2 regions of the Lysinibacillus sp. FN11 genome follow, and region 1 is predicted to be linked to the other one. Evidence: riboswitches for the same ligand, from Rfam matches in the RefSeq annotation. Region 1 holds a riboswitch; the other holds the start of a gene.
The links. Region 1 has a riboswitch for cyclic di-GMP ahead of NP781_RS13305 (amidase). Riboswitches for the same ligand answer to the same signal wherever they lie in the genome.

Region 1 (15,545 bases):
CTAATCGCTCCTTGTCTTCTATGATTTCAACAATATGAGCAAAACGAATTTCAGTACGTTTCATTAATCCCAGAGATAAGTACAATGTATCATTTGTGACATAAACAGGATTTAGGCGAATAGCCTGCATATCCGCAAGAAAGAAAATTACTGAATAAATATTAAAAACAAGCAACACAACGGAAAGTATCATTGACTTTTCATGTAGCCACCAGTGAATACCAATCGTTTCAATAGCAATCCCATGAATAATCATGAGCTGAAAAGCGATATAGCTAGAATTTTTATGCAACGTTAAACCTTGTCGTTCTTGTCTTTTCCAACTCGCGAAACCATAATAAAGCACTAATAAATCAGCACAGATCATCTGAATAACTGGATGCTTGGGAGCATGTTTTTCTACAGCCTTTGAAAATGAAAAGAGATCTGGTAAAGAGCTTCTCCGCACTTCCCCTAGGATTTTTGGCAGGTATCGTACAAGAGTTGCCACTAGTATAATTTCTACTAGAATAATAGACCCTTCAATCGCAAAGCCAGCCCATGTCACTGCCACATAAGGTTGAAGGTGTTCCAGAGGAATGATGAAACGTGCAGCAATACAGCCAGCTGCAGCTAATAGTATGGCTTGCTTTAATGAAAATTTTCCTTTATAAAGCATAAATAGCACAGGCACCACCACAATACAATCAATCAATGAGCCCATGACAACACCATTTGTTTCGATAGGTAAAAGGGATGTGCCAAATCCTGTATTATAGAGTGTATAGTTACTCGCTAATACCACTAATAATAAGGCTAGCCAAATATTTTGCTTACTTTTTAAGACCATCATTCATAATGCCCCCTCTCTACTAATAATTTTACTTTATGCCAAATGGTTAATCTTGTATAGTATTTGAGAATAAAAGATGTTCCTAATTCCATTCACGTTCAATTATTTTTCACACTTAAAAACTTCTTACGATAAACATGTGGCGGATAGCCAGTGTATTCTTTAAACTTTTCAATATAATAACTGACAGTACTAAAGCCTGTATCAACAGCTATTTCTGTTATAGATCGCTCATTACCTTTCAATAATTCTATACTTTTGCGCAATCGATATTGGCATAAATAGGTAAACGGTGTCATGCCCACTATTTTCTTAAAAAAACGACTACATTCAGCGCGACTTATATACACATGACTAGCTAAATCTTCTAATGCTATTTTCTCCTGATAATGTGCGTGTAAAAAATCTAGCATAGCTTTTGCTCGTTCATGCTGCACAATAGTGGCAGAATCCATTATTTGTTCTGTCAATAAGGATTGGGTTAGCATGAATTCCCAAATAAATAGAAGCTCTCTCCGTACTTTTAACTCAAAAAAAGCGGTTTGCTCTCGCATTAATTCCGCAATCGTTGCTATTTTCTGTGCTAACTCTCCCGCTAGTTTGACATAAGGTATTCGATTACTTGTAATATACGGTTCTACATATTTTGAGAAAAAAATACTGCCCTCATGCCCTCCCAATAACTTTGGATCTACATTCACACAATAAACGATCGCTTGTTCAATTTGATAAGGTTTCGCTTCATGTAAGCCGGAGGCATTAATAAAGAGCCCCTCGCCTTGCTTCAATACAAAAACGTCCGTCCCCACTCGATACTGTGCACATCCATTTTTTATAAAAACAAATTGTATTTCTTTATGCCAATGGAGAGGTAGAAAATCCATACTTTCTAATCGCATAATTGTTTCATACAAGGCAACTGGAAATTCCTTCGTTCCGTGCAAGGTTAATTCTTGTAAATCCTTGGCAATTTTGATATGTGTTAACGGCATCTACAACACCTCAATATATTGATATTTTATTGGATTAAATCGATATTTATTTCCATTTCATCACTTTATAATCATCATATATTGATAGTTTAGGAGATGTAAACAGATGAATCAAATTATTCAAAATAAACGTACACTGGGCTTTCTACTAGTTATTCTTGGAGCAAGTTTCTGGGGAATCGGAGGGACCGTTGCCCAACGACTATTTCAGCAGGACAATTTAGAGGTCGGCTGGCTTGTTTCTAGTCGTTTACTTTTAGCAGGTCTGTTACTAATTGCTATTTATAAAATGACCCATCGGCATGAATCCATTTTCGTCATATGGCGCACAAAGCAAAATGCTTTTAGACAAATTTTATTTAGCTTACTCGGTATGCTTGCTGTCCAATATACCTATATGATGTCAATCGCTATTGGTAATTCAGCTGTAGCCACATTATTGCAATATTTAGCACCACTGTTTATCATGGCTTATTATTTTCTAACGAGGCAAAGTCCATTAACAAAGCAGGACGGTATAGCTGTGTCACTTACACTTGTGGGGACCTTTTTATTATTAACAAACGGTTCTTTTTCAACATTGTCCGTTCCTTTTATGGCTGTGTTGTGGGGTATCTTATCGGGTCTTTCTGTTGCATTTTATACCATTTATGCCGTCCCACTTTTACAGCAATTCCATTCATTACTAGTTGTCGGCTGGTCGATGATCATCGGTGGTATAGTAATGAGTATAGCTCACCCACCATGGGCTATCGATCTATCAGATTGGACGTTTTCAACCATTGCCTATTTTTTATTTATTGTTATTTTTGGGACAATGCTCGCTTTTTGGTTTTATATTGCTAGCTTGCACTATCTTTCACCAAAGGAGTCAAGCCTACTAGGTAGTCTTGAACCATTAATGGCTGTCATCACAAGTGTTTGGTGGTTAAAAATTGCTTTTGGCGGCTATCAGTTTATTGGTACATTGCTAATTCTTCTTATGATTTTATATCTCACAGTATTTCAGAAAAAGCAGCCTTAAGAACAGAAAATTAAGAGAGTTGTGAACTTTAATAGTTAATACCTCCTATTATCGAGATAGCAATATATGAATTTATACATAAAATTTACATATTTCATCTATCTTTTCTCCTTATTTGTCTACTATACTGAACATAATAACAGATAGAAGGAGGTATTTTATGGATAAAAAAGTTATTTTTTTCGAGGTGGAAGGCGGCACAGATAAAGGACCAGATGGCTATCGCCCAGATACAATGCCAATGGTAGAAGCACTACAGCAACGTGGACAGGATGCAGAGGTACTCTTCTTTGATATCACAAAAAAGCAGGAAATCTTTCACTACGTGAAGGAATATGGTGTTGCTTATGTATCTCGCATTAACCCAGGTAACTTGCAGCATGAGGAAGAGTACTTTGCTATGCTACGAGAGCTATGCCAAGCTGGCGTTATAGGGATGCCACATCCAGACGCCATGATTAGCTATGGTTCAAAAGACGTATTATCAAAACTGACGACAACAAATTTAGTACCTGATGATACATTTGCCTACTACACAATCGAAGCATTCAAAAAACAATTCCCTACTTCCTTAGCCTTAACAGAGCGTGTTTTGAAGCAAAATCGTGGTTCAACTGGAGAAGGTATTTGGCGTGTAAAATTAGTGGAACCGCTAGCAGAGGGTATCACTGAAGTACCACTTGATGCCCAAATCAAATGTACTGAAGCAAAAGATAATCATGTAGAATATTGGCAGCTTGGCGACTTTATGACATTTTGTGAGCAGTATATTACAGGGACGAATGGTATGTTAATCGATATGCGCTTTCTTCCAAGGATTACAGAAGGCGAAATTCGCTTATTCATGTTGCGCGATCATCCCGTACATGTCGTACATAAAAAACCAGCTGCTACCGAGGATGCCTTTAGCGCAACTCTATTCTCTGGCGCTCAATACCGCTATGACAAGCCTGAAGACTGGCAAGAGCTGGTACAAAACTTTTTAAAGCAGCTCCCTCAAATAACAAACCTACTAGGTAATTATGATTTACCGCTTATCTGGACGGCTGACTTTATGCTAGATACCAATGAAGACGGAGAGGATTGCTATATTTTAGGTGAGATGAATTGTTCTTGTGTTGGCTTTACTTCAGAACTAGCATTAGCGCATGAAGTAGCAGAAGAAATTTTAGCTTGTATAAAAGAGCAAACTGAGGCTATTGCGCAATAAAAAAAGTGCGATCTTTAGGGATCGCACTTTTCATATATAAATCTTAATTCCTTGTATAAATTCATATATAAAATAACAAGCAAAACCAATCAATAAGAATCCTGCGACAATTGTAAATGTCCTAATCATCTTCCGATTCATAGCTTTACGAGTAACCGAGATAATGGTCAGCAAACCGATATCGTGGAGTAAAATTCCACTTAAAACACCAGCAGCAATAATTAAAAAGCTCGTTGACTCCCCTTGTCCATAAGATTTTGCTAGCACCACGCCAAATACGTTGACCCAAAAAACGAGATTACCAGGTGAAATGGCCACTAGTAAGCCGTTAAAATAAGAGGCAAAAAACGATTTGGTTACTTTTTCTCCTGCCAATGTAATATCATGGTCAGCGTTCTTGATAGAATCATAGCCTAACAAAAATAAAAAGCCCGCTCCAATAATCCACATAGGGAGTTGAATCATAGGCATAGCCAAGATGGAGGCTAGTCCCATATACAAAGCAAAAACCAATACAATATCAATGGTCATACCACCAAGCCCAACAGCCCAGCCGTGCATAAAACCATTTTTGAGTCCTTGCTTTGTCATTTCTACTGTAATAGCTCCTACAGGCATGGCAATGGCAAGTCCTACCAATACATACGCTACATATAAACTCAAAAAAACACTTCTTTCATGTCATCGATAAGCTTCATACGTCCGTTTATGGTTTCACTATAGCATAATTATACTTGAAAGGAAATAATTATTAAAAGTTACATGTCTTTTTACCTGTTAGAGCATTTGCTTTTTCCATTGCGCTAACAAATCTTTTGACTTTTCCAAATCCAATTTCAAGGTGACCTGCTTAGCTGTACAACGTTTTTTAGCTTTCTCCCATGCTTCTTCCAAGGCAGGTAAATAGCTTAAATTTTTTGTCGCTGCTACTAGCTGAAAAAATATATTACCTTGAATATAGTGCCAACGAGGATTCATTCCATCTAGGAGTATTGCTTCTTCAATCAGTCTTAATGCCAAATAAGGGCTACCTTCGTGACGATTTAAAAACTGTGCAAATGCTCCCCAATACAATGCCTTATTGGGCTGCAATTTGATTGCCTCCGCATATTGTACGGATGCCTTATCCTGTTCTTTTGCAAGGACATAATATTCCGCCATTGTATAATAGGCGTTAGCCTGCGCTTCTAAAGGTCCTGCTAATAATTCATCGACCACTTTACCAAATTGCTCATCATCCTGACTACCTATATAAGCTGCGAGAACATCTCGTTCTGGATACGAGCCATCTGTTCGTTCCCCATTTTGCTTTACTTTGTCGTCAGTAGGCTGAGGCATATTTGCATACCCATTTGCCTCTAGCATTGCCACATGGTGCTGAATGACTTGATAGGCCTCTTCTTCGACCGCTGTAACATTGCCCAATATTTCTTTAGCTAGTTGATAACTTTCCTTAACTTGACCACTCAAAAATAAGTCATTGACTTGTTGAACTTGCTCGTTCATTTGTTTTACCACCATTAAAATCCTCACCTTCGCAAAAGAAAAATCTTATTGCTAGTTTATCATTTAAGTAGTATAAGCAAAAGCCAACATGTCCTAATCTTTCTATTATTCTTTTAATTTAAACGCCTTTACATGCTGTTCGAGTGTGTGTGCCATGTGATTTGTTTCATTAGAGCCTTGTGCCACCTCATCAATGCTTGCAGTTGTTTGCTGCGCTGCGACAGTAATCATATTCATCGTTTCTTCTATATCACGAATAGATTCTGTTAATTGTTGAATCATTTGCACAATACGTGTAGATTTTTGGTTTTCAGCGGTCATAGCATTAGAAATGGTAATCATTTCTTCTACTGTTGCAGCCACTGCTGTCGAAATATTTCCTAAAGATTGTGCTGTTAGACGCACTGTCTCTGTTCCTTTTTCAATATATTGCGTATTATCATTCGTAGATGACATGACCTGCTGCACATGCTTCATTATATCCTGAATAAGCTGTTCAACTTGCAATACCTCTTGATTAGATTGCTCAGCAAGCTTCCGTACTTCCTCAGCAACAATAGCAAAGCCTTTACCATGCTCCCCTGCTCTAGCCGCTTCAATGGAAGCATTCAGTGCTAGCAAATTTGTTTGTGATGCGATGTTCGCAATAGACGTTGTAATGGTTTGAATTTTGGTTGCAGATGTAACCAGGTTTTCTACTGTTTGTCGTACCTCACCTGATCCGCTGTGAATTAATGCCATATCATTGCTTATATCTTTTGCTAGTCGCTCACCCTCTGTTGCTAATTCCATCGTTTGTCGAGCATTATCGGCACTGTTATTGGCATTGCTTTGAATCTTTTGAAGGTCCTGCGCTAAAGAAGTAAGAACATCTGTCGCATTTTCAGCATGGTGCATCCCTGCCGTCACGGCACTTGTTACCTCTTCGATATTATTGGCGACACCTTGAATGGTATTGCTCATATCGTTCAAGGTGGAAGCGGTTTCATCTGCGTTATTCGTTAAAGTATTAGAAGTGGATCGCATCGTCATAATCATATTTTGTAAATTAGCTGTCATTCGATTTAATGTATTGGCTAAATCCGCTACTTCATCTTTACTGTTAATTTTTGTTTCAGGTACAGCTAAATTACCATTGGCAATTTCTTTCGCCTGCTGAATCAGCACACTAATCGGTCTTACTTTACGACGGATTAAAAAGCCTGTGATGATAGAAGCAATTAGCATAGGGAAAATACTAATTAAAATCCCATTTCGTACAACATCCCATGTTCGCTCCTTCACGATATTGGCATCAAAGTCGATGACACTAATAGCAATAATCTCTTTACTGGAATCATGGTCTTTAAAAATAGGGGCATAGCCAGATAAACGGTCCATCCCTGCATAAGTATAAGGCTGTGAGTATGTTGGATGCTTATGTGTAAGCAACATATCAATAGCTTCTTTATCTAAATAAAATTGATCACCAGGGGCATAACCTTTTTCAGCCAAATGATCATCAAGCGCTAATAATGTGCCATCCAACGATAAAATATATTGTGTTTGGAAAATATCTTTATGACCTGTTGTCCAGTTCAAATCGTTCCCAATGCTTTCCTGTACAGCCTTGTCGCCTTGAATGGCCTTGTTCAATTGTTGCGGATTGATCAAACCTGTCGTAATATTGGCACAGCCATAGGCCTCAACACCAGCAGCATCATAAAGTTTATTGTAAGCAGTTATGTATGTAGCGAACGAAGTAATCCCTAGCATCACCACTAAAATACCAGCGATAATCGTCCCAAGTTGAAAAGTTAATGAATTACGTAATTTCACGATCCATCCTCTCCCCTTTCTTGTAATAATCTATGAATATTCCTTTTGTGTTTCATCATACTACAAAAAGATGTATTAAAAAAGCATCTTTAATTATTCTAGTAAGATAAAAACATTGGAAAAAGTTCTGAATTGTGCGATAATTGAAGTTAATTATCTTAAATCCTGAGCATTACCAATTCATCTAATAGGAGGGCTTGCTATGAATAAACGCTTTCATCTTATATCGATTGTTACAGGAAACTTGTTAACAATAGGGGCCATTTTTATTTATGCCATGCAAAGTCAAGTGGGAGTAGCCCTCAGTACGTATGCTCTTGTGATGGGTTTTTTTAGTACTTTGCTTGTGGTTTTCTTCTATATATGGGGGGAAGAAAAACAACAAGTATCCAATCGTTTTCTGAAATAATATGCATCATTCTCCATTACACAGATACCTGTAGCACGTTTAATGTGGTTCCTGTTCCTTCCTATAGGTAGAGGGATTTTTTTATGTAAGGTCAGTAGGAATGATTTAGTAGCAGGAATCAAATAGTCAATCGGGAGAGATAATATGTCATAACATTCATTTAGACAATTATTTACTTGATGTCGTAAAATCTAGGATGAATTGTGATGAAACTTCACCATATATTTGGGTATATACAACAGCTATTTCCCTCTATTTTTACTAAAATGACGTTGTAGATTTATTCATGATTCCCTTCTTTTCCGAGGTATTCCCCTCCATATACGTCTAATTGTTGTAGAAAAATAAAATTTTTTGTAGAAAATTTTAAAACAATGATTGAGTAGTATATCAATTTTCTGTATAATCAGCTTGTTTGACAATACTTTATATGAACTTGGGGGTAGACAATTGGGTAAAGCATTGATTATCGGAGCTGGCGGAGTTGCCAGTGTTGTGGTACACAAGTGTGTTCAAAATTCGGACGTATTTGAGGAAATTTGTATCGCAAGTAGAACTGTTTCAAAATGTGACGCTCTAAAAGAAAAACTAGACGGCGGAAAAACAAAAATTCATACTGCACAGGTAGACGCAGACAATACAGAAGAGGTTATTGAGCTTATTAAAGCTTTCGGACCAGATGTAGTGATTAACGTGGCTTTACCTTATCAGGACTTAACGATTATGGATGCTTGCTTAGCGACAGGTGTGCACTATGTGGATACTGCAAACTACGAGCCACCTGAAACGGCAAAATTTGAATATAAATGGCAATGGGCTTATAAAGAGAAGTTTGAAAAAGCTGGCTTAACTGCATTACTTGGAAGCGGTTTTGACCCAGGTGTAACAGGCGTTTTCACAGCTCATGCACAAAAACATGAATTTGATGAAATCCACTATATCGATATCGTGGATGCCAATGCGGGAGATCATGGATATCATTTCGCAACAAACTTCAACCCAGAAATTAACATTCGTGAAATTACAGCGAATGGTCGTTACTGGAAAGAAGGCGAGTGGATTGAAACTGCACCACTTGAGAAAAAAGAAGTGTATAACCTACCTGAAATCGGACCAAAAGATATTTACCTTCTATACCATGAAGAGCTTGAATCACTTGCAAAAAATATCAAAGGTTTAAAACAAATCCGCTTCTGGATGACGTTCTCTGAAAAATACTTAACACACTTAAAAGTATTAGAAAACGTAGGTATGACATCAATTGAACCAATCGAATTTGAAGGGCAAATGATTCAACCAATCCACTTCCTTAAAGCGGTATTACCAGATCCAGCTTCACTTGGACCACGTACAAAAGGTAAAACAAACATTGGTTGTATCATTCGCGGCCTAAAAGATGGCAAAGAAAAAACGTACTATGTGTACAACGTATGTGACCACGAAGAGTGCTACAACGAGGTTGGTTCACAAGCGATTTCTTACACAACCGGCGTACCAGCTATGATCGGTGCAATGCTTGTGATGAACGGTGAATGGCGTAAACCAGGTGTATGGAATGTGGAAGATTTCAATCCAGATCCATTCATGGATGCACTAAATAAATGGGGTCTACCATGGCAAGAAAGCCATAACCCAGAACTATTAGACCTTGATTTAGATGCAAAGGAATTAAGCCGATGAAACCAATTGATTTTTCAAAAGTTCCATCCCCTTCTTATGTAGTGGATGAGCGATTATTAACAAAGAATCTTGAGCTTTTAAAATCAATTCAAGATCGAACAGGCTGCCGCATTTTATTAGCCCTTAAAGGCTTCTCTATGCATTCAACATTCCCACTAGTAGGGGAATATTTAGCAGGCATTACAGCTAGCTCACTGCATGAGGCACGTCTTGGCTACGAAAAAATGGGCAAAGAAGTTCACGTTTATGCACCTGCTTATATTGAGCATGAAATGGACGAGCTTCTAGGCTATGTGGATCACATCGTATTTAACTCATTTAACCAATGGGCTCAGTTCAAGGATAAAGTGAAATCTACTGGTAAAACAATTGAATGTGGTATTCGCGTGAATCCTGAATACTCTGAAATTGAAACAGCGCTTTACGATCCTTGCTACACAAACTCTCGCCTTGGTACAACATTGGCTAACTTTGATAAATCACAGCTTGACGGTATCGATGGCTTACACTTCCATGCGATGTGTGAACAAAATTCGGATACATTAGAGCGTATTATTGAAGTAGTTGAGGAAAAATTTGGTGATGTTTTACACCAAATGAAATGGTTAAACTTCGGTGGCGGTCACCATATTACACGTGATGATTATGATGTAGAAAAACTTGTGAACATCATTAATTATATTCAAGAAAAGTATAACCTGCTTGTTTATCTTGAGCCAGGTGAAGCAGTAGCCCTTAATACAGGCTATTTAGTAGCAACGGTGCTTGATATTCAAGAAAACGGGATGGATCTTGCTATTTTAGATACATCTGCAACATGTCACATGCCTGATGTACTTGAAATGCCTTACCGTCCAATGATTATTGGTTCTGGACAAGCAGGTGAATTAGCACACACATATCGCTTAGGCGGACTAACATGTCTAGCTGGTGATGTGATTGGCGATTATTCGTTTGAACAGCCATTAAAACCAGGTGATCGTCTTGTATTCACAGATATGGCTCATTATTCTATGGTGAAAAACCATATGTTTAACGGTGTCAACTTACCATCTATCGTTTCTTATAATGATGAAGAAGGTATTAAAGTCATTCGCGAATTTAAATTCGAGGACTACAGCGGTCGACTGTCCTAATACCAATAGAAAAGCCCTTCCAGTTTAACACTGGAAGGACTTTTTTATGGACGCATGGTCATCCAATTTTCCACATAATGAATGGCTACTCCATGAAAAGCATCGTTATTTGAAAAATGTTGCTGAACAAGTATAAGCTGTTCATTCATAAAGGCTTCTCCATTATCATAAAAAGTAATATTTTCCCCTTCCTCTGAAGCGCCTGTTTCTACACCAATTACAATTGATTTATTCACAGTGGAAGCATAAGCGATTTCATGTTCTACAATAGAGATAATATCTTTTGCAGCATCACGATAGGCCATGATCGTCACACTATCCACATGGTCAATGACCCAATCAGCTAATAACCCTTTTCCAAATTCGTTATTATACTGAACTTCATCAAACCAAAATGGCATATCTACTTCTAAAGTAAGTTGTAACTGACTTGCCTTCTCACTTGCTTTCATTATTAGTGTTTGATAGGTTTTTATCGTTTGTGCTTGATGTAAGCTCCATCCACTATTTAAATAAGGCTCTACATCAAGGTGAACCCCAGAAAATTGCTCAGATTCAGTTGAATTATCATTATATGTATGTAACCAATTAAACAATTCGTCTTGGCTTCGACTACCCTCAGCTGAAACCCAGCTTGCAGCACCATCCAATGCATAAATACGAATACCTTTGTGAGAAGCGTCACTAATAAAACGCTTATAGTCATCGCTCCCTATGCCTTGATCGATTTGCAGATAAACTTTATTAACATCGTTATGTTCTAAAAATAATAATATTTTTTCTTGATCATCCATGATAAGGGATGTATCCCACAGCCACGTAGCCTTTTCCTGTATAGCCATTGCATCAACCTTTCCACTTGATAAAGCTAATGAACTAATCATGAGGACGATTAGTGCGGTCCATACTTTTAATTGTCTCTTCATACGAACTAACTCCATTCTACTCGCCACGGCTCCTAGAACAGAACCTGGCAACCTGACAATCATGCACTAAATTATAGTGTTTAGACTCATGGCTTGGCGCCCCTCCCTTTCGATGAAGTTTGCCTTTTTCAGTTTTTTCTTAATCATTATCATACGCGGTTAGCAATGGTTTGTCTGTAGGTAGAATGCATAATTGTCACATGTATGATCAGGTAAAAACGACAAAATACAGGTTAAATTTACTATTCAAACATAAAAAAAACGTAGAGTACTTAAGCCTCTACGTTTTCCTTTTCATTTTCAATCATTTTGTGTAAATAATTGATAATTTCCCTAATGCCCTCTAATGAATTAACCAGTATTTTAGGATCAACATATGTTATCATACGATTTTCAAGATTAGCTACCGCAGTAAAATAGCGTGTTTTACTATAATTGACTAGACCCAATTGCTGAAGTACTGATTCATCGAAATCAAGAATTTCTCGTGCTTCTGTAACAAGTAATCCATAATTAACCACATCAGTATTCAACACAATGATACGTGCGGTTGCTGTATTCGATGAACGATTGTACAGTATGCGTTCAAAATCAAGAACAGGTACAAGCTCACCGCGAATTCTTGTAAAGCCTAGAAGATAGTTAGGTAAATGAGGAATAGGTGTTACTTGCTCTAATTTTTCAATTGAAATCGCTTGCTCCACAGGCACAGCATACTCCTCTGTCCCACAAGCAAAAACGACTGCTTTGACACTTTCCATAGGGTCACATCCTTATTCGACTGTTAGTTTTTCGCCGATTCTTTGACGATTTCTACTAGTAAATCTGCTAATTTTTCAAGTTCTTCTACTGGTATTTTTTCATTTGTGGTATGGATATCCTCGTATCCAACAGATAAATTAACTGTAGGAATGCCAAAGCCTGCGATGACGTTTGCATCTGAGCCTCCACCAGAAATGCCTAGTGTCGGTGTACGATCAATATTGCGTGCAGCAGCCATAGCTACCTGAACTACTTTATCAGATTCCGTTACACGGAAGCCTGGATACATTAGCTTCACTTCTACCTCTGCACGTGCGCCTAACGAAGCAGCTACTTGTTCAAACGTATCTTGCATATGCTTTGTTTGCGCATCCAATTTAGTTTTGTCTATAGAGCGTGCTTCTGCAAGGATTGTCACTTCGTCACAAACAATATTTGTCGCTTGTCCACCTTCAAAACGCCCAATATTCGCTGTCGTTTCTTCATCTAAACGACCTAGTTTCATTTGAGCAATGCATTTTGATGCGACTGTTATGGCAGAAATACCCTTTTCAGGAGCAACCCCTGCATGTGCCGTTTTTCCAATAATCTTTGTGAAAATTTTCGCTTGGAATGGTGCTGCTGTCACGATACCACCCACTTTGCCATCGCTATCAACCGCAAATCCATATTTTGCTTTAATGTTCGCTGGATCTAACTCTTTAGCGCCAACAAGGCCACTTTCTTCACCAGCCGTAATAATAAATTCAATATCGCCATGTGCAATATTTTGCTCTTTCAAACGTTTGACCATCTCAAATAGAGCAGCTAGTCCTGCTTTATCATCGGCACCTAAAATCGTTGTACCATCTGATACGATATAGCCATCTTCACGTAAAGACGGTTTGATGCCTTTCCCTGGAACAACAGTATCCATATGAGAAGTGAAATAGATTGGCTCTACATCCAATGTGCCCTTTAATGTGGCAATAATATTACCTGCCCCATGTCCATTACGCGTATGTGCATCGTCTTGAATCACTGAAAATCCAAGTGCAGTTAACTTATCTACAAGAATTGGTGCTATTAGTTGTTCATGTTTTGTTTCTGAATCAATTTGTACGAGCTCAAAAAACTCTTCTACTAAACGACTTGTCATGTTGTAAAACTCCCTTAGTTTACGTGTATTTCCACGTTATAGTATATGTATTATTTTAGCACAACGTCAGAAGAGTTGAAATCATTGAACAATACTACCAAAATAAAAAGTCTGAGAAAAATCTCAGACTTTCCCATAGTGTTAAAGAACAAAACCATCAATAGAATTTTTTGAAAGGTGAAAATGGTTTCCGTTGCAGGCTACTTGCTTTCCTGTGGGCGAGCGCCGAGCCGCTTCCTCCGCTACCGCTCCGTGCAGGGGCTCGCCTGTCTCGCTATCCCACGGAAGTAAAGTAGCCTTCCACTCCAACCTACAAAATGTTAACTTTTTAGCAAAGGTTTTCAAATAAAGTGAAGGTTTTCACTACCCATTTTATGGAGGGGGTTGTAACTAATCACTTCTTCGCAATGAAATTAAGAGTCTATTCTTTCTCTAATTATACAAATAATGGGTTAATTTGATTGCTACGGCTAGCTAGTATGAAAGATAATGAAAAGACACTTTGCCACATCGTTGATTTCCGTTCCGCCAGTGTCACTTCTAGGGGATTTAGCGTCACAGATGAGACCATGGAGCGAACGTAAGTGAGTGAAGCGGCTCATCGGACGCCCCCTGAAAAGGACACTGGCGGAACGGAAATCACACCCTCACCTTGCCAAAAGGTCTTTTTCTGCTAGTGACACGATCTTTTTTCAACAACATGAAAAAGCTGAGAAAAATCTCAGACTTTCCTTAGTCATTGACAATACGCTCTTTTTCTTTTTCTAATGATTGTAGGTAATTGACAGCTTTATTATGTTTATCCTGTAAGCGCCAAATCGTATTATGTACATCATCTTGAACACGTGAGACCTGTTCCCTTGCTGTTGAGATTTTAGAATGAACAGACCATGCTGAAAAAATATCATCAAAAAAGTAATCCGCAAACTTCACAAACCCATCTGTTTCAATATGCAACGATTTCGTAGACATTTCATGAACATCTAATAATTCATTATGAAACCGTTGTAAGGCAATTTGAGCACTGTGTAAATAGTTTTCAGACTGATCGAGCGCATCATGCTTTAAATGCGTAGCAATCAGCCCACCACCAAAAAATGTATCCCATGTGGAATACCCATTGGCCGAATGTAATGAAGCTGCTGCTTGCCCTAGCCTTGTAAGAGCTACTTCTCCCGCTTCCTCAGCCTCTTTAATTTCTCTAATGAGCTGCTTTGTTAGCATTTCCTCATGTGCTAAATGCTCTAGCCTTTCTGCTTGGGCAGCATCATGAATCTGTAAGTACTTCTTCTTTTTAAGATAGACCTGTTGAAGTGATTGCTGAAGCGCACTTTCATCAATCTGGGCTAGCTGATTCATCACTTGCACGTTGTCCTCTGCTAAATCTTTTTGCATTTTCTTTGCTTCATTTAGCTTTAATTCAAGTACTGCCGCCTTATCAATTTTTTCTGCCCTCAGTTCATCTTGTTGCCCTGTCCACGTACGAATCATATTCATGAACGAGAAACCATCCAATTTATCAAGTTTGGATCGAATTTGATGGAGTGCTGCCGTATGATTGTCTATTTCCTGTTGTGTATGTTTAATTTGCCCATCAATTAACTGATTTTGTTCGTTTAATCTAGATGCTTTTCTAAGTTGTGCATGAATCTTTTCTTGCTCTGTTTGTAATTGCTGCCATTCCATTCATCTCAACTCCTCCTATCTATCAGTACGGATGACAAACAAAAATGTTTCACTTTTTGGCAATGAAAAACCTAGCAACTTTTGAGCTGCTAGGCTTGTGTTACTATTATAGAGGAATATTACCGTGCTTTTTCTCTGGACGTGTTTCTTGTTTGTTTGACAGCATATCAAGTCCTTGAATCAGCTTGATACGTGTATCTCGTGGATCGATTACGTCGTCTACCATACCGCGAGATGCTGCAACATATGGGTTAGCAAATTTTTCTTTATATTCTTCGATTTTCGCTGCACGAGTTGCTTCTGGGTCATCTGATTTTGCAATTTCACGGGCAAAAATGATGTTAGCTGCGCCAGCAGCACCCATAACAGCAATTTCAGCATTTGGCCATGCAAATACAAGGTCAGCACCGATAGATTTAGAGTTTA
Region 2 (15,545 bases), 1.2 Mb from region 1:
GTTGCGTCATGTCGTTATACGTAAAGCACGAGCAACAGGCGAGGTCATGGTTGTCCTTGTAACGAAAAAGAAAAAGTTCCCACAAAAAGAGGCAGCTATTACAGTAATCAAAAAGCTAGTGCCAAACGTTACATCGATTATGCAAAATGTGAATAGTGAGAAAACCAATGTTATTTTTGGTGATGACACAATCAACCTTTGGGGTAAAGACATTATTATTGATACTATTGGTGATGTACGTTTTGAAATCTCGGCTCGTTCCTTCTACCAAGTCAACCCAGAGCAAACAGAGGTCCTCTACAAGCAAGCACTAGATTATGCTGACTTGCAGGGAGATGAACGTGTCATTGATGCGTATTGTGGAATTGGTACGATTTCTTTATTCCTTGCTCAAAAAGCAAAGGCCGTCATGGGCGTGGAAATTGTCCCACAAGCGATTGAAGATGCCAAACGCAACGCACTACTTAATGGCTTTACAAATACTTATTTTGAAGCAGGCCCAGCAGAGGAAGTTATCCCAAGATGGTATAAAGAAGGCAAGGAAGCAGACGTACTAGTAGTTGATCCACCGCGCAAAGGTTGCGATGAAGCACTGCTAACTACTATTCTAGAGCAACGACCAAAACGAGTGGTCTACGTATCCTGTAATCCAGCCACACTAGCGCGCGATCTTCGCATTTTAGAGGATGGCGGCTATCACACACAGGAAATTCAGCCAGTAGATATGTTCCCGCATTCGACGCATTGTGAAGCAGTAGCATGGTTGAAGTTAAACGACTAACACATTACTAAACTCACCTACACAATAAAAAATTATCGTTTTAGGACGGATTTCAGTTGAAATAATTTTTTGTTTATCAATAAAAACTCGGATTCGATCAAATACGAATCCGAGTTTTTTTTCGATGTAATTTCATCCATCTGAAATCTTCACTAATTGAGTCAATTCACATTGACAAAAACCATTCAAAACATCTCATCACTTATAAACTATATAAAATTGTATATCTCTAGTTTTAATTGTTTTTTTCTCCAATATGACTTAAAAGAGACTCTGTCAATTCTCGTCTTATTTGCGTGATATGGTTTTCCATGAGTTGCTTAGCTTGGTTCGCATCTCCAGAAGCGATGGCTAAGTAAATTCTTTTATGTTCATCGATGGTCTCTTGCGTTCGTTCCGAATCTTCCAAGCGTTGTCTACGGGTAGCTCGGATTGTATCTTGCATATGCTCACTAAGGGTTTGAAATAATTGTAAAAATATTGAGTTATGTGAAGCAAGTACAATATTAAGATGGAAACTTAGGTCTGCTTGAATTCCTAATTCTACATCATTTTTACCTTGATCCATCATGTCTAATGCTTTGCTAATTCGTTCTAAGTCTACAGAAGTAGCTCGTCGTGAAGCTAAAAAGGCACACTCTACTTCAAGTGCTTGGCGAAGTTCCAACATTTCATAAATTAATTTTTTTTCAGTATTTATTATTGTAGAGGAAAGCTCTTCGCTTAAAGTATGGGATTCAGCAGTTTTAATAAAGCTACCACTGCCTTGTTTAATTTCAATAAATCCCTTTATTTCAAGTTTTCGAAGTGCCTCTCTCACCGATGTTCGACTGACATTAAAACGACTCGCTAATTCTCTTTCTGTCGGGAGTTTATCCCCAGGCTGTAATTCACCATTTAAAAAATATTCCTTTATTTGATCAACAATAACTTGATATGCTTTTTTCTTTGGTTGAGGCATTACCTATCTCACCACCTTAAATACATAGTACTATAAACGCTTTAATCATACAGAAATACAGCATGTTTATCAATTTAAGAAAAAAATTAATAGTTGATATTTTCTGAATATTTAGTACAATGTAAAAAGGTTGGACCAATTAAAAGAATATAGAAAATTGGTATGACATATAAATTTATCAATTAAACACTCAAAATACTATGAGAGTAAAAGGGGAAGGAAAAAATGATTACTACAAATGAAGAATTAGTGATGGCTCTACGAAGTGTTCTTCCAGAAATTGAAGTGACAATCAATCAAACGATTTTAGAACAGCATAGCAGTGATGAATCCTATCATAGCGCCAGTCTTCCTGATATTGTGGTGTTTCCGACAAAGACAGAAGAAGTGAGTAAAATAATTAACATAGCAAATCAATACAAAGTACCGATAGTGCCATTTGGAAGAGGAACAAGCTTAGAAGGACATGTCATCCCTTATAATCATGGGATAACGATTGATTTTTCACTTATGAACAGAATAGTAGAAGTTAGAGAGAAGGACTTTCTTGTGAAAGTTCAACCAGGGGTAACGCGTTCTCAGTTAAATAAAGAATTGAAGAAATATGGATTATTTTTCACTGTAGACCCAGGAGCAGATGCAACAATTGGAGGAATGGCGGCAACAAATGCTAGTGGGACAACATCTGTTAAATATGGAACTATGCGCGATCAAGTTCGAGATTTAGAAGTTGTTCTCTCAGATGGAACAGTGATTCATACAGGAAATTTAGCAGAAAAATCTTCATCAGGCTATCATTTAAATGGGCTTTTCGTTGGGTCTGAGGGAACACTTGGTTGTTTTACTGAATTGACGTTAAGAGTCTATGGTATTCCTGAATGTGTAATGGCTGCTAGAGCGTCCTTCAAAACAGTGAATGATGCTGTGGAAGGAGTGGTGAGTATTCTACAAGCGGCAATTCCCATTGCAAGAGTCGAACTTGTAGATGAACCCTCAATGAAGCAAGTGAACTTGTATAGTCAAACAGCTTATGAGGAACAACCAACCTTATTTTTAGAGTTTGAGGGGAATGAGGCTGGCTTAAGGCAAGATGTAGAATTTATGAAAGAGATTGTAGCGGCTCATAATTGTGAAAATATTGAATTTGAGATGGATAATGCAGCCCGAAATCAGCTATGGGAAGCTCGCCATAATTTAGCTTACGCCTATGTCCATGGACACCCAGGAAAAAAACTAATGGTAACCGATGTTTGCTTACCGATATCCGAATTAGCAGGTGCTATAGAACATGCAAGAGAAGCACTTGATATGTTAGCGCTTACAGGTGGGGTTGTTGGACATGTTGGTGATGGCAATTTCCATGTACTATTAATGATTGATATGAATGATCCAAAAGAAATAAAGAAAGCTGATGAATTGAATGAATTGATTGTGATGTATGCACTTGAACGAGGAGGAACTTGTACAGGAGAACATGGTGTGGGCATTGGTAAGCAGAAATATCAAGAGAAAGAACACGGTAAAGCACTTCTAGTGATGGAAAAGATTAAACAAGCACTTGACCCTGACACACTTTTCAATCCGAATAAAATATTGAAAATAAAAATATAGGGAGTGGAATTATGAAAATTTTAGAAGCGATTAGTACGATAGCTGGAAAATATTTCGCCATCTGGGTTATTTGTATTGCTGTTATTGCTTTTATAGCTTCGGAGCCCTTTTTAATATTTGGAGGGTATATCACGATTTTGCTAGGCATTGTTATGTTTGGCATGGGTCTAACGTTAAAAGCAGTTGATTTTAAATTGGTTATAACGAATCCAGTACCAGTCATTATTGGTGTATGTGCTCAATATGTTATCATGCCACTTGCCGCTTTTTTAATTGCTTATATAATGAACTTGCCAGCAGAATTAGCTGCAGGGCTAGTCCTTCTTGGATCTGTACCTGGTGGAACTGCTTCAAACGTCATGGTGTATTTAGCTAAAGGAAATGTACCTTTGTCCATCACAATGACATCCTTTTCGACATTATTAGCTCCAATTGCCACACCACTCATCCTATTATTACTTGCAGGTAAATGGATGCCAGTTGATCCAATAGCAATGTTTACTTCAATTATTCAAGTAATTATTTTCCCTATTATCCTAGGGATTGTTATAAGAAGAGTTGTTCCTCAAATCGTAGAAAAAAGTATTAATGTGATTCCTCTTATTTCAGTAGTTGCTATTATGATTATTGTATCCGCTGTTGTTGCTGGTAATGTTGATACCATCGCTTCGGCAGGCTCCATTATTTTTGCAGCTGTAGTGCTTCATAATGCATTCGGATTGTTATTTGGTTATATAACAGCTCGTCTATTAGGCCTCGATGAAAGTAATCGAAGAGCTATTTCAATAGAAGTTGGAATGCAGAACTCTGGTCTAGGTGTAGCGCTAGCCACTGCCCACTTCGGTCCCTTAGCGGCCTTACCTAGTGTACTTGGGGCTGTTTGGCATAATATTTCTGGTCCAATTCTCGCTACCTATTGGTCAAAAAAACCAGAGATACTAAAGGTACAACATACTAAACAGATACAAGAAGATAACGGCAGAACTCAAATATAGGAGAGTAAATATTCGATGTCTACGGCTTGTATTGCAGTCATATTATCTATTTTGTTTAAATCCACCTCACAAATTGATCCATTCGAAAAAATATAGAAATGAAAATTAGGTATAATAAAAGTAGATGAGATAGAAACAAGCTATCCATCTGCTTTTTTATTTTTTAAAATATCATTTAGGACGGATTTTCGTTAAAATAAACATTGTTGATTTTTACATTAATTCTTGATAAAGAATACTTCTACCTCTATTAGGTAATGAGGCAAATGTATCAATATGTCCATAGTGAGAGGAATTGGAAATAACATGAACGATAATTTTTGGCGTGATTTACCACGGCCATTTTTTGTATTGGCACCGATGGAAGATGTGACAGATGTTGTATTTCGTCACGTTGTAAGTGAAGCAGGTCGACCAGATGTGTTTTTTACTGAGTTTACAAATTCGGATAGCTACTGTCATCCAGAGGGAAAGAAAAGTGTGCGTGGCCGTTTGCTCTTTACAGAAGATGAGCAGCCAATGGTGGCACATATTTGGGGAGATAATCCCGAGTATTTCCGTGAAATGAGTATTGGCATGGCAGAGCTAGGATTTAAAGGTATTGATATTAACATGGGCTGCCCTGTACCAAATGTAGCATCAAGAGGGAAGGGGAGTGGCCTAATTCTCCGACCAGATGTTGCGGCAGAATTGATTCAAGCAGCAAAAGCGGGCGGACTGCCTGTTAGCGTGAAAACGCGACTTGGCTACAAGGATGTAAATGAGTGGGAAGAGTGGCTAACGCATATTTTAAAGCAGGATATAGCGAACCTTTCGATTCATCTACGAACAAGAAAGGAAATGAGCCTAGTAAATGCGCATTGGGAGCTCATTCCAGAAATCAAAAAGTTACGTGATCGTATTGCACCTAATACGCTACTCACGATCAATGGAGATATTCCTGACCGTCAAACGGGACTGCAGCTAGCTGAACAATACGGTATTGATGGCGTGATGATTGGACGAGGTATTTTTAAAAATCCTTTTGCTTTTGAAAAAGAGCCAAAAGAGCATAGCAGTAAAGAATATCTTAATCTTTTAAGACTGCAGCTCGATCTTCAAGATCAATACTCGGAAGAACTACCACGTTCCATCACAGGGCTTCATCGCTTCTTCAAAATTTATGTCAAAGGATTCAGAGGAGCTGGTGAATTAAGAAGTCAATTGATGAACACAAAATCAACGGATGAAGTGCGTGTATTGCTAGACAACTTTGAATCAAACAATATTGAATGACAATGAAATGATGAAACCACCAATAAAGTCAAGTAAATAACAGTAGAAGTAGGAGCAAAGATTTTGGGATGAGATTTCTCTTTCTTTGCTCCTTTCAATTTATCGCTATTGATGTTTTGGCTTCAAATGCTAGTGGAAGGCCTCTTGTTTTTATGCTCTGTTTTTTATTTAGACAAGTCCTACTTTTAGTCCTATTAATTTAGAAAGGTGAATTTCTGAAATAAGGAAAGCGTCTTTCTTCATAAAAGGCCCATTTAATAGAGGAAGAATATTAAAGAAATTAACTAATTCTTATAATGATCTTGTGCTTAAATGATAGAAGAAGTTAAAGAAGGATGAGGTATATTCTTTTGAATATGCCTATTGTTATTTTTGTGAAAATAACAATATTGCCCCTGAATCATTTGTAGATTGGTAATAGAAAATAACATATTTTTGTAACGTAATTAAATTCTAAGAGTTATATAAGTGAAAGGGGTGAAAATAGGTGGACTTTGAGGAAATCTATCAGGAATACTTTAAAGAAGTTTATTTATATATCCTATCATTAAGTCACGATGAGCGCATAGCCGAGGAAATAACACAAGAAGCATTTTTTAAGGCATTAAAAGCAATAAAAAAATTTGATGGTTCTAAGGATATTCGAGCATGGCTTTTTACAATTGCGAAAAATACATATTTCTCACACTACAAAAGAAAGAAACGACAAGTAGATTCAGGTGCAGTAGAAGAATCAAGTACGGAAGTGCAAATTATAAAGCATTTGATGAATGAAGAAGATGCCTTCATGGTTCATCAGTTTCTTCACTCGATGAATGAGCCATATAAGGAGGTCTTTTCCTTACGTACTTTTGGAGAATTACCTTTTGAAAAGATAGGACGTCTTTTTGGAAAAAGTGCAGGGTGGGCAAGGGTTACCTTTTACAGAGCGAGAAAACAAATTATCGAGTATATGGAGGCGATGAATTATGAAAGAGATTAAATGCACAATTATTCAAGATGTTTTACCTCTGTATGTTGATGAGGTAGTTAGTGAAGATACAAAAGAAATGGTAGACGAACATTTACAGCATTGTGAAAAATGTCAAAAAGAATATGAAGCTATGAAACAGGAACTTTATATCCCGGCAGAAAATAAGGCTTTTCAATTTAAAGAGATCAGTAAAAAATGGCGTAAGAAAAAAGTGATCATTTCCATTACTTCGGTTTTCATAACGGCACTTATTTTATTGGGGACCTATTTGTCTGTTTTCTATTTTGAAACGGTTATTCCTTATTCGGAAGATTTGATCAAAATCGAAAGACAAAATGATCATCAGTTGGTTTCCCGATATTATGGCAAAAGCCGTGCAGGTGTTCACGGAACGTTTCCTATGGGAATTGAAATTGATGGAGAGAAAAAGATTGTGAGTTTTATTTATTATACAAAAACAGTGGCTGATTCGCCTTCGAGAAACCTGATTGATGATGAAAAGAGGCTTGGACAAGAAGATACCTTTGTTCTACCTGAAAGTGGAAACAATGATGCGGTATATTATGTGGAATTTGATTCAGAAGAGATGGTTCCAGGAGGAAAGGATTCTTGGGATTCAGCTTTAGAACATGCTGTATTAATTTGGGAGAAATAAACTGATTGAAATCATATTTAGTTATTCGATTATCGGGCGATTTTCTATAATAAGGATAAGTGTCATTCTTTATGAATAGAGCCATATTGTTGAAGAAGACTCTTTAATGAAGAAGAAGAAAATTTCCTCGAGCAGATCATTGACAATAGTTGAAAGGCTATCTTGAATACAGAGACGAAGGTGTAAAATGAAACAAACCCGGGATTTGATTCCCGGGTTTGTTTTTACTTATTGGCAACTATGACCAATTTACCTGTATCCAGTTCCTTTTCGAATTGAGCAGCTTCCGATTCACTTAATCCGACAGAAGCTAACTTGTTGCGGAGTTCATCTCCACGGGAATTCACCAGGTTCTTCATCGAAGTCAGGAACCCTTGCTCGCTAATACCAGCTTCTTCAGTCCCAAGTGCTTCGTTAATATCATCTTCACGTTCTTCATAGTGCGCAAAGATGTAAATGTTATCTCGAAGATACCCTTGCGCTTCTAATTTCTCCACTTCTTTTTTCGCCTGTACTACGTTTTCTACTGTCAATTTGACTGTCATTAATGATCCCTCCTATATATGTTCACATTCAATCTATTCCACTAAATTAAATGAATAAAACATCTTTTTTGTTTTTAATTATGTTAGAGTGGCATGAACAACTAATGGAATACTAATGAACAACTCGAAAACAATGGAAGTTGTTATTCTAAATCTTTATTCTAAAGCTACGTCCAATTCTTTATAGAGTAGGACTTTTTTGTTTGCATCAATAGAGGATTTAGAGAAACATCAGAGAATTGTATAGTGAGTACCATTATATGTAATGACGAGCTTATAGGAGTTGTATGAAGATGATTGTGACAACTAGACCGTTAAAAATTAAATATAATAAATCAGTAAATACTTTTCAGGAGTTTATGCAAATTCATCACAACAATCATTCCCTTACGAAGGAAGTTGTTTTTCTACGCTATATCGGTATACCTGATTCGGTAGATTTTTATAAAGATGAGATTTTACAAATGGAGGAGTATTTCTCCAAGCAAAGCGTATTTTATTTACGACTGCATAAGCTTGAGGTCATTCGTAATAAGGAAGATGTAGATAGATTGTCAGAAAGTTGGAGAATGTGGCAGACTGCTGCTGAAAACCCGCAATTACTGTATAAGCTATCTTTGTGCAGTAAATTAGCGAGTGATCAACTTGAATGGACAAAAAAGCTAAGCTTTAAACAGATGATTCAACTATTTAAAGAAAATCAGCCTTATCCTAATGAAACTTTGTTAAAAAATTTTGCAGTTAAATTTTTGTATTGGATGGATTATTATTTACCACAAATTTTTTCTGAGGAAAATCCAATGTCCCCAAAAATTGTTTTTATAGGTGACATTACGCAGCATGAATTACTATTTTTATATTTCTTATCGTCACTGGGGTGCGATATTTGTTACATGAATCCTAAAGGAGATATTGCCAATTTGTACCCTATAATAGAAGCGTCATCTACCTTACATATGTGTCGTCATTTCTATGAAAAGGAAATAACATTGCCTATTAAAAGTACTTCAAGACAATTGAACATCCCTGTTCAAAAAACGAATGTAACAGAAGAGTGGAGCTATGAGCAATTAGCCTCCTTAGCCACATCTGTTGTGATGATTAAGACCTTCGGGGAGGATGATAAGGTTTTATGCTATGGCTCTGGTGTTATTCTCCACCAAGATGGATATATTTTAACAAACTTGCATGTTGTGGGTGGTGGAAAATATTATTCTGTGCTCTATGAAAATGATACCAACGAGTATATAACCCATCAATTTGTGAAATATCATGATATGCATGATTTGGCTATTTTGAAGGTAGACAGAAGAAGCCACCCTTTACCTGTTAAAATGGATGGACAATTAGTTCGAGGGCAAAAAATTGTGGCGATTGGCAGTCCTTTAGGATTGTTTAACTCGGTTTCTGATGGGATTGTTTCTGGTTTTCGTGATATACGGCAAATGTCTATGATTCAATTTACAGCTGCTATATCAAATGGCAGTTCGGGTGGGGCCTTATTGGATATGTATGGTCAATTGGTTGGTCTGATTACTGCAGGCTTCGATGATGGTCAAAACCTTAATTTGGCTGTACCTGCCAATCTAATTTATCAGTTTGCTCAAAACTTTATAGAAATACCGAGTTGAATTTCCACTATTCCACCATTGCTTTTTATTTGGTAATCTTATAGAATGTAGAACGGTATAAATGAACGATATATAAATCCTTTAATACGGTCCAGAGAGGCTGAAAAGGGCTATGTGATATTTTTAAGCTAATATCTTTGCTTTGTCATGCCCTTTTGTCCTCTGTGACGGAAGGGCTTTTATTATTGTTCCATACTCCTCTTTTAAAGGGAGTCCTGTGAGGCTTCAAAAGAGAATGGACAAGACAGCTATAATCCATTCACTAAAAGAGATCGACAACTAGAAAATTGGAGGCTAAAAAGAATGGATTATCGTAAAAAAACCGTGGTCGCTTCAGTGGCAGGGCTAACGCTAGAAGGAATGGACATTATGTTTATTTCCTTTGCTATGACAATGATTATTGCAGAATTTAATATTGATCTTGCAACAGGTGGATTGATTTCATCCATCACGAATATTGGGATGCTACTGGGTGGTATTGTTTTTGGTGTGTTAGCAGATAAATATGGTCGAGTAAAAGTGTTTACGTATACGATTATTCTGTTTGCCATAGGAACGGCCTTAACAGGAGTAGCAACAAGTATTGAACAAGTTTATGTTTATAGATTTATTGCTGGTTTAGGTGCTGGCGGAGAATATGGTATTGGGATGGCGCTTGTGGCGGAGGCTTGGCCAAAGAATAAACAAGGCAGAGCATCCTCTTATGTCAGTGTAGGTGCACAATATGGGGTAATTTTAGCTGCTTTATTAAGTGCTATTATTTTACCAACTTTAGGGTGGCGTGCATTATTCTTTGTAGGATTACTACCAGTTATTTTCGCCTTTATCGTACGTAAAAATATTGATGAATCACCAGAATGGTTAGCTGCGCAGAAACAACAAAATAATAAGAAAGAGAACGGGAAATTAGCACAATTATTTGCTTCACCTCGTATCACCATGACAACACTTTCCCTAATTCTAATGGCTACTGTTCAAATTGCAGGCTATAATGGTCTGATGATTTGGCTACCTTCGATGTTACAGAAATCGCAAGGTTTATCGGTTTCAAGTTCAGCATTGTGGACAATTAGTACCGCAGTTGGCATGATCATTGGAATGCTGACATTTGGTAGATTTATGGATCGTTTTGGAGCAAAGCGAACTTTCGGTATCTTCTTAGTAGCCTCTGCAGGTGCTGTATTCCTTTACTCGTTTGCAACAGGTGCAGTAGCGATATTAGTAGGCGGTGCGGTTGTAGGATTCTTTTCTAATGGAATGTTTGCAGGGTATGGTGCATTAATTAGTAGCTTTTATCCAGTACAAATTCGCAGTACAGCAACAAACACCATTTTTAATTTTGGACGAGCTATAGGTGGATTCTCACCAATCTTTGTCGGCTTTATTTTACAAAGCTACGATATGACTGTCGTTATGATTTACTTAGCAGCGCTGTATTGTATTTCCTTTATCGTCATGCTAACGCTTAAGAGCTCAGGTAAGGGATTGCAAACAGCATAATTTTATCGAGCACGAAAGAACGAATTCCACTTCTGCAAATGGGATTCGTTCTTTTCTTATTAGTATTTAATTATAATAAACCTTTTGAACGTTTTTCAGCGATTTCAACAAGGCGCTTTGTAATCTCTCCTCCAACGGAACCATTTGCGCGAGAAGATGCTTCTGGCCCAAGCTGAACGCCAAACTCTTGTGCAATTTCATATTTCATTTGATTGACTGCCTCATGTACACCAGGTACTAGAAGTTTATTTGAACTGCGGTTATTGTTAGCCATTGTTCTCACCTCCTTGACCTTAGAATGGTTGCGATTAAATTTTTCATACATTTAAAAAGTAGGAAATGCACACGCTATTTGCTAACAACAACAACTTGTGGAAAGCTAGCAATAATCAGCAAACTCTCTGTTATAATTAAGCCTGGCTCTTTACTATATAAGGTTAATTAAAGGAGGAACATATAATGACGAATAATGATATCTTAATTCGTTTACGCTATGCGTTCGATATAAAAAATGTAGATATGGTAGAAATTTTCAAACTTGGTGGCATGGATTATACAAAGGAAGAAGTATTAAATATGCTAATTAAGATTAATGATGAGGAAGAAGCGCCAGAAGAATACATCAAATGTAATAATAAAATGTTAGAGGCATTTTTAAATGGATTAATTACTTTTAAACGCGGGCCTCAGAAACCAAGGGAAGGACAGGCTGTTGGACCGTTACCTGTGTCAGGTAAAGAAAGCCCAAATAATATGCTACTAAAGAAAGTAAAAATTGCTTTAGCTTTAACAACTGAGGAGATGCTTGAAATTTTATATGACGGAGGCATTAAAGTAACAAAAGGTGAATTAGGTGCTATTTTAAGAAATCCAAGTCATCGTAATTATAAAGAGTGTGGCGATTCATTCGTACGAAATTTTTTAAGGGGCTTAACATATAAATATAGAGCATAATGCACAATCATAAAGTGCCATTTTTTTCTTTGAAACTCGTTGACAATTTGTGACGAAATTGTGTACAATAAATTTATCACAAAATGTTCACAAAAAAGATGAAAATTGTTCACAGACAAAGGGGTGCTTGTATGATTTATATTGACATCTTATTAGTAGCTATTGCATGTATTACAATGCCTTTTATTGTTGCAGTTATGTTAGATATTTTTTATGCGGAACGGAAAAAAGTGCGCTTTTCATTACGTCGTACTTCCGTATGGTATATCGCTATGTTTGCATTATCCTTTATACCATCCGTATTACTTGTCACACAAAACTTATAATTTATTCAAACACTTAGGGGTAAGTGAAATGAAAGTTGACAGCTACAACGCTAATTGAGGTTGTAGCTGTTTTTAGTTTGTTCAATAGATGAATAAAATTTCTATAATTAATAATGAAGGAACAGCTAGTATAAAATATGTTGTTTTAACTAGAGAGCATTGACTACTTTTACCTACTGTGTTAATTTTGGTAGGGAAATATAGGTAAATTTACTGAAAAGTAGAGACGCAAAGCTACAGGTCTAAGGCAATAAATGCTATGACGGCTGGGTTGCAAAAGAGTGCTAGTTGTATCATTCTCATTCTAGTTTTTGTTCTTTTATGCCTATTTCTTTTGAAATAGGCATTTTTTTGCAAGTAAAGTTCAAAGGAGGAAAAGGGGAAATGACGTTGTTAAAAAACACATCATTAAAAAATAAGCTTTTACTAACAGTCTCTATCGTTGTATTACTGCTTATCGCCATTATTACGACGCAAAGTATTAGTGAATTGAATAATCGGATGAATGTAGATTTGGAGCAAGAATTAAAAAGTGTTGGTTTATTAACAGCTATGAACTTAGACAGTGATGAAGTAAAAGATTTGCTGTCCGAAAAAGGGGAAACAAACGCAAAGTTTACTAAGATCCAAAAGCAACTTGATATGATTCAGGACCAGCAAGGTATTATGAGCTGGAGTTATATTTGGGATGTCAAGGATGAGGGTGGCGTCAATCCAATTGGCTATACCTCTAATCTAAATGAAGTATATGAAGCTGGTGAAATTTTTACTGATTTAGCGGATGAACATGTAGAAACAGCAAAATTAGCTATTGAAAATAATAGTACAGAGGTAACTGCTATTTTCGAGGATCCTTTTGGTTCTTGGAGAACGGTTTTTAGTCCTATTAAAGATGATAATGGCCAACTGATTGCCCTATTAGGGATTGATTACTCTGCTGATTATATCAATACGATTATTAAAACAAGTGTGATTAAGCAAATTGTCATTGCCATTATCGGCATTTTAATTTTATTAGTTTTAGTTTACATAATTATAGATCGACTATTAAAGCCACTGAAAAAAGTAGTGAACGTTGCCAATCAAGTGGCAAATGGTGAATTAATAGAGGTTGATTTAGAGACATCGAAGGATGAAATTGGTAAATTATCTGAATCCATTCGTACAATGGTGGCTAATTTGCAACATATTATTTTAAACATACGCAATACATCCAATCACGTTTCTTCAGCAGCCAATCAATTAACGGTGCATGCTGGTGAAACTTATAACAGCTCAACAAATATTGCACTAGACATGAATCAAATTACTCAAAATGCTGAGGCCTCGATGACCATGACAGAGGAAACAGCCGCTGCTATGGAAGAAACTGCAACAGGTATTCAGCAAATTGCTGATTCTGCAAATGTAGCTGCGGAATCCTCTATTTCAGCATCACAGGCTTCTGAACGAGGCAATGAAGTTGTCCAACAAGTTATTGCTCAAATGGAGTTAATTAATGATTCTGTTGAACAAATAGGGACAACCATTAATGGACTACATGTTAATACGAAAAAAATAAGTGAAATTGTTAGCTTAATTACTGCTATTGCCGATCAAACAAATCTATTAGCATTAAATGCTGCCATCGAAGCGGCACGAGCAGGTGAACATGGTAAAGGCTTTGCCGTTGTTGCGGATGAGGTGAGACGCTTAGCTGAACAATCCTCTCAATCAGCAACAGAAATTTACAATTTAATTAGTTCTATTCAATCTGATTCAAACGCTTCTATCACGGTTATGGAAAAAGGCAAAGAGGATGTTAAGGTAGGGATGGCATTTACTAATGAAGTAGGCGAAATCTTTAAAGAAATTCTTACTTCATCAGAAGAAGTAGCTAGCCAAATACGTGAAATTTCCGCTGCTTCACAACAAATTTCTGCATCCTCAGAAGAAGTGGCGGCATCTGTAAATAATATTAAACAATCTGCAGAGCAGTCAGCAGAGTTTTCTTCAAATGTCTCGAAATCTACACAAGAGCAATTATCTACCATGCAGGAAGTAAAGGATGCCTCTTCATCACTGGGCAAAACAGCAGAAGAGTTGCAAGGTCTTGTGGCAAAATTCAAATTGGAGAATGATCATAATGGACATTAATTTTACAGGGAAAAATGTTTTAATTACAGGCTCTAGTAAAGGAATCGGTAAAGCCATTGCATTAGGCTTTGCACAACATGGAGCCAATATTTTAATTAATTATATTGGGGATGAGCAAGAGGCAGAAGCTGTACGTGCAGAAGCAGAAAAGTTTGGTGGGAAAGCTTTAATATTCCATGCTGATGTTTCTAATTCACAAGAAGTACAGGCGATGCATCAATTTATGGACGAGCATCTCGGGGAACTTGATATTCTTGTAAATAACGCTGGATTTGCACAGGGTTCCAGCATTACAGAATTAACGGATGAGCAGTGGGATCGTATGATTAAAGTTCATTTATATGGCTGTTTCTATAATTGCCGTGAAGCAGCTAAAAGAATGAAGGAACGTAATACAGGAAAAATCATCAATATTTCATCTGATATTGGTAGCTTGGGTTGTGAAGAATTCACGCATTATTCAGCTGCGAAGGGTGCTATCAATGCTTTTACAAAGGCTTTAGCAAGAGAATTAGCACCTTCTATACTTGTCAATGCAGTTGCTCCTAGTGGAACATTTACGGACATTCTACAAGAGTTTGGCGATAACTATGTGGAGGAAGAATCCGCAAAATATCCATTAAAACGTTTAGCTCAACCAGAAGAGATTGCGAAAAGTGTATTATTTTTAGCCTCTAATCATGCTGACTTCTATACAGGTCAAATATTAACGCCAAATGGTGGGGTCGTAATGAACGGATAATGGAAAACGAGGAGTAAATAATGTTAAATATTTTTATCTTTTGCTTATACTTATTATTTATCTATTATATTGGCTATAAAGGCTATAAGCGTGTCAACACAGCCGAGGATTTAATTGTTGCTGGCTGGAGCATGCCTTTATCCGTTGTAACGGGTAGTTTAGTCGCTGCATTATTAGCAGCTCCCTTCTTTTTTGCAGCGGTAGGCTCTGGCTATACAAGTGGTGGCTTTGAAGGTTCGGCAACAATGGGTGGTCTAGGGACTTGTATGATTCTTGGAGCACTCATTTGGACAAAGCCATTACGACGTCTAAAGGGCTGGACATTAGCAGATTACTACGGTTTACGCTATGGCAGTAAAAAGCTAGGAGCCTATACAGGGGTTGTTATGGCAATTGCTTTTGGTGTTTTTAATGCAGCGGCGTTAACAGTTGGTGGAACTTATATTATTCAGCAATTGTT

Region 2: it holds a riboswitch for cyclic di-GMP, as region 1 does, so the genes downstream of both, NP781_RS19265 (methyl-accepting chemotaxis protein) here and NP781_RS13305 (amidase) in region 1, are expected to answer to the same signal.

The regions. Positions count from the first base shown of each region.
Region 1 is NZ_CP102383.1:2,460,822-2,476,366, forward strand. Features, by position in the region: gene NP781_RS13255 (beta-carotene 15,15'-monooxygenase) at 1-832, opposite strand, end outside; gene NP781_RS13260 (AraC family transcriptional regulator) at 931-1,824, opposite strand; gene NP781_RS13265 (DMT family transporter) at 1,931-2,848, shown strand; gene NP781_RS13270 (Cj0069 family protein) at 3,009-4,058, shown strand; gene NP781_RS13275 (LysE family translocator) at 4,089-4,721, opposite strand; gene NP781_RS13280 (tetratricopeptide repeat protein) at 4,836-5,564, opposite strand; gene NP781_RS13285 (methyl-accepting chemotaxis protein) at 5,670-7,382, opposite strand; gene NP781_RS13290 (hypothetical protein) at 7,585-7,791, shown strand; gene NP781_RS13295 (saccharopine dehydrogenase family protein) at 8,242-9,471, shown strand; gene nspC (carboxynorspermidine decarboxylase) at 9,468-10,607, shown strand; gene NP781_RS13305 (amidase) at 10,652-11,533, opposite strand; cyclic di-GMP riboswitch class I at 11,577-11,667, opposite strand; gene NP781_RS13310 (chemotaxis protein CheW) at 11,806-12,294, opposite strand; gene NP781_RS13315 (M20/M25/M40 family metallo-hydrolase) at 12,318-13,433, opposite strand; gene NP781_RS13320 (hypothetical protein) at 14,166-15,119, opposite strand; gene NP781_RS13325 (acyl-CoA carboxylase subunit beta) at 15,226-15,545, opposite strand, start outside.
Region 2 is NZ_CP102383.1:3,631,892-3,647,436, reverse strand. Features, by position in the region: gene rlmD (23S rRNA (uracil(1939)-C(5))-methyltransferase RlmD) at 1-781, shown strand, start outside; gene NP781_RS19325 (FadR/GntR family transcriptional regulator) at 1,017-1,742, opposite strand; gene NP781_RS19320 (FAD-binding oxidoreductase) at 1,968-3,353, shown strand; gene NP781_RS19315 (bile acid:sodium symporter family protein) at 3,365-4,348, shown strand; gene NP781_RS19310 (tRNA dihydrouridine synthase) at 4,655-5,623, shown strand; gene NP781_RS19305 (RNA polymerase sigma factor) at 6,111-6,605, shown strand; gene NP781_RS19300 (zf-HC2 domain-containing protein) at 6,592-7,251, shown strand; gene NP781_RS19295 (YflT domain-containing protein) at 7,476-7,796, opposite strand; gene NP781_RS19290 (trypsin-like peptidase domain-containing protein) at 8,090-9,427, shown strand; gene NP781_RS19285 (MFS transporter) at 9,731-10,927, shown strand; gene NP781_RS19280 (alpha/beta-type small acid-soluble spore protein) at 10,998-11,201, opposite strand; gene NP781_RS19275 (YehS family protein) at 11,387-11,881, shown strand; gene NP781_RS19270 (hypothetical protein) at 12,013-12,207, shown strand; cyclic di-GMP riboswitch class I at 12,401-12,486, shown strand; gene NP781_RS19265 (methyl-accepting chemotaxis protein) at 12,592-14,343, shown strand; gene NP781_RS19260 (SDR family NAD(P)-dependent oxidoreductase) at 14,333-15,085, shown strand; gene NP781_RS19255 (sodium:solute symporter family protein) at 15,106-15,545, shown strand, end outside.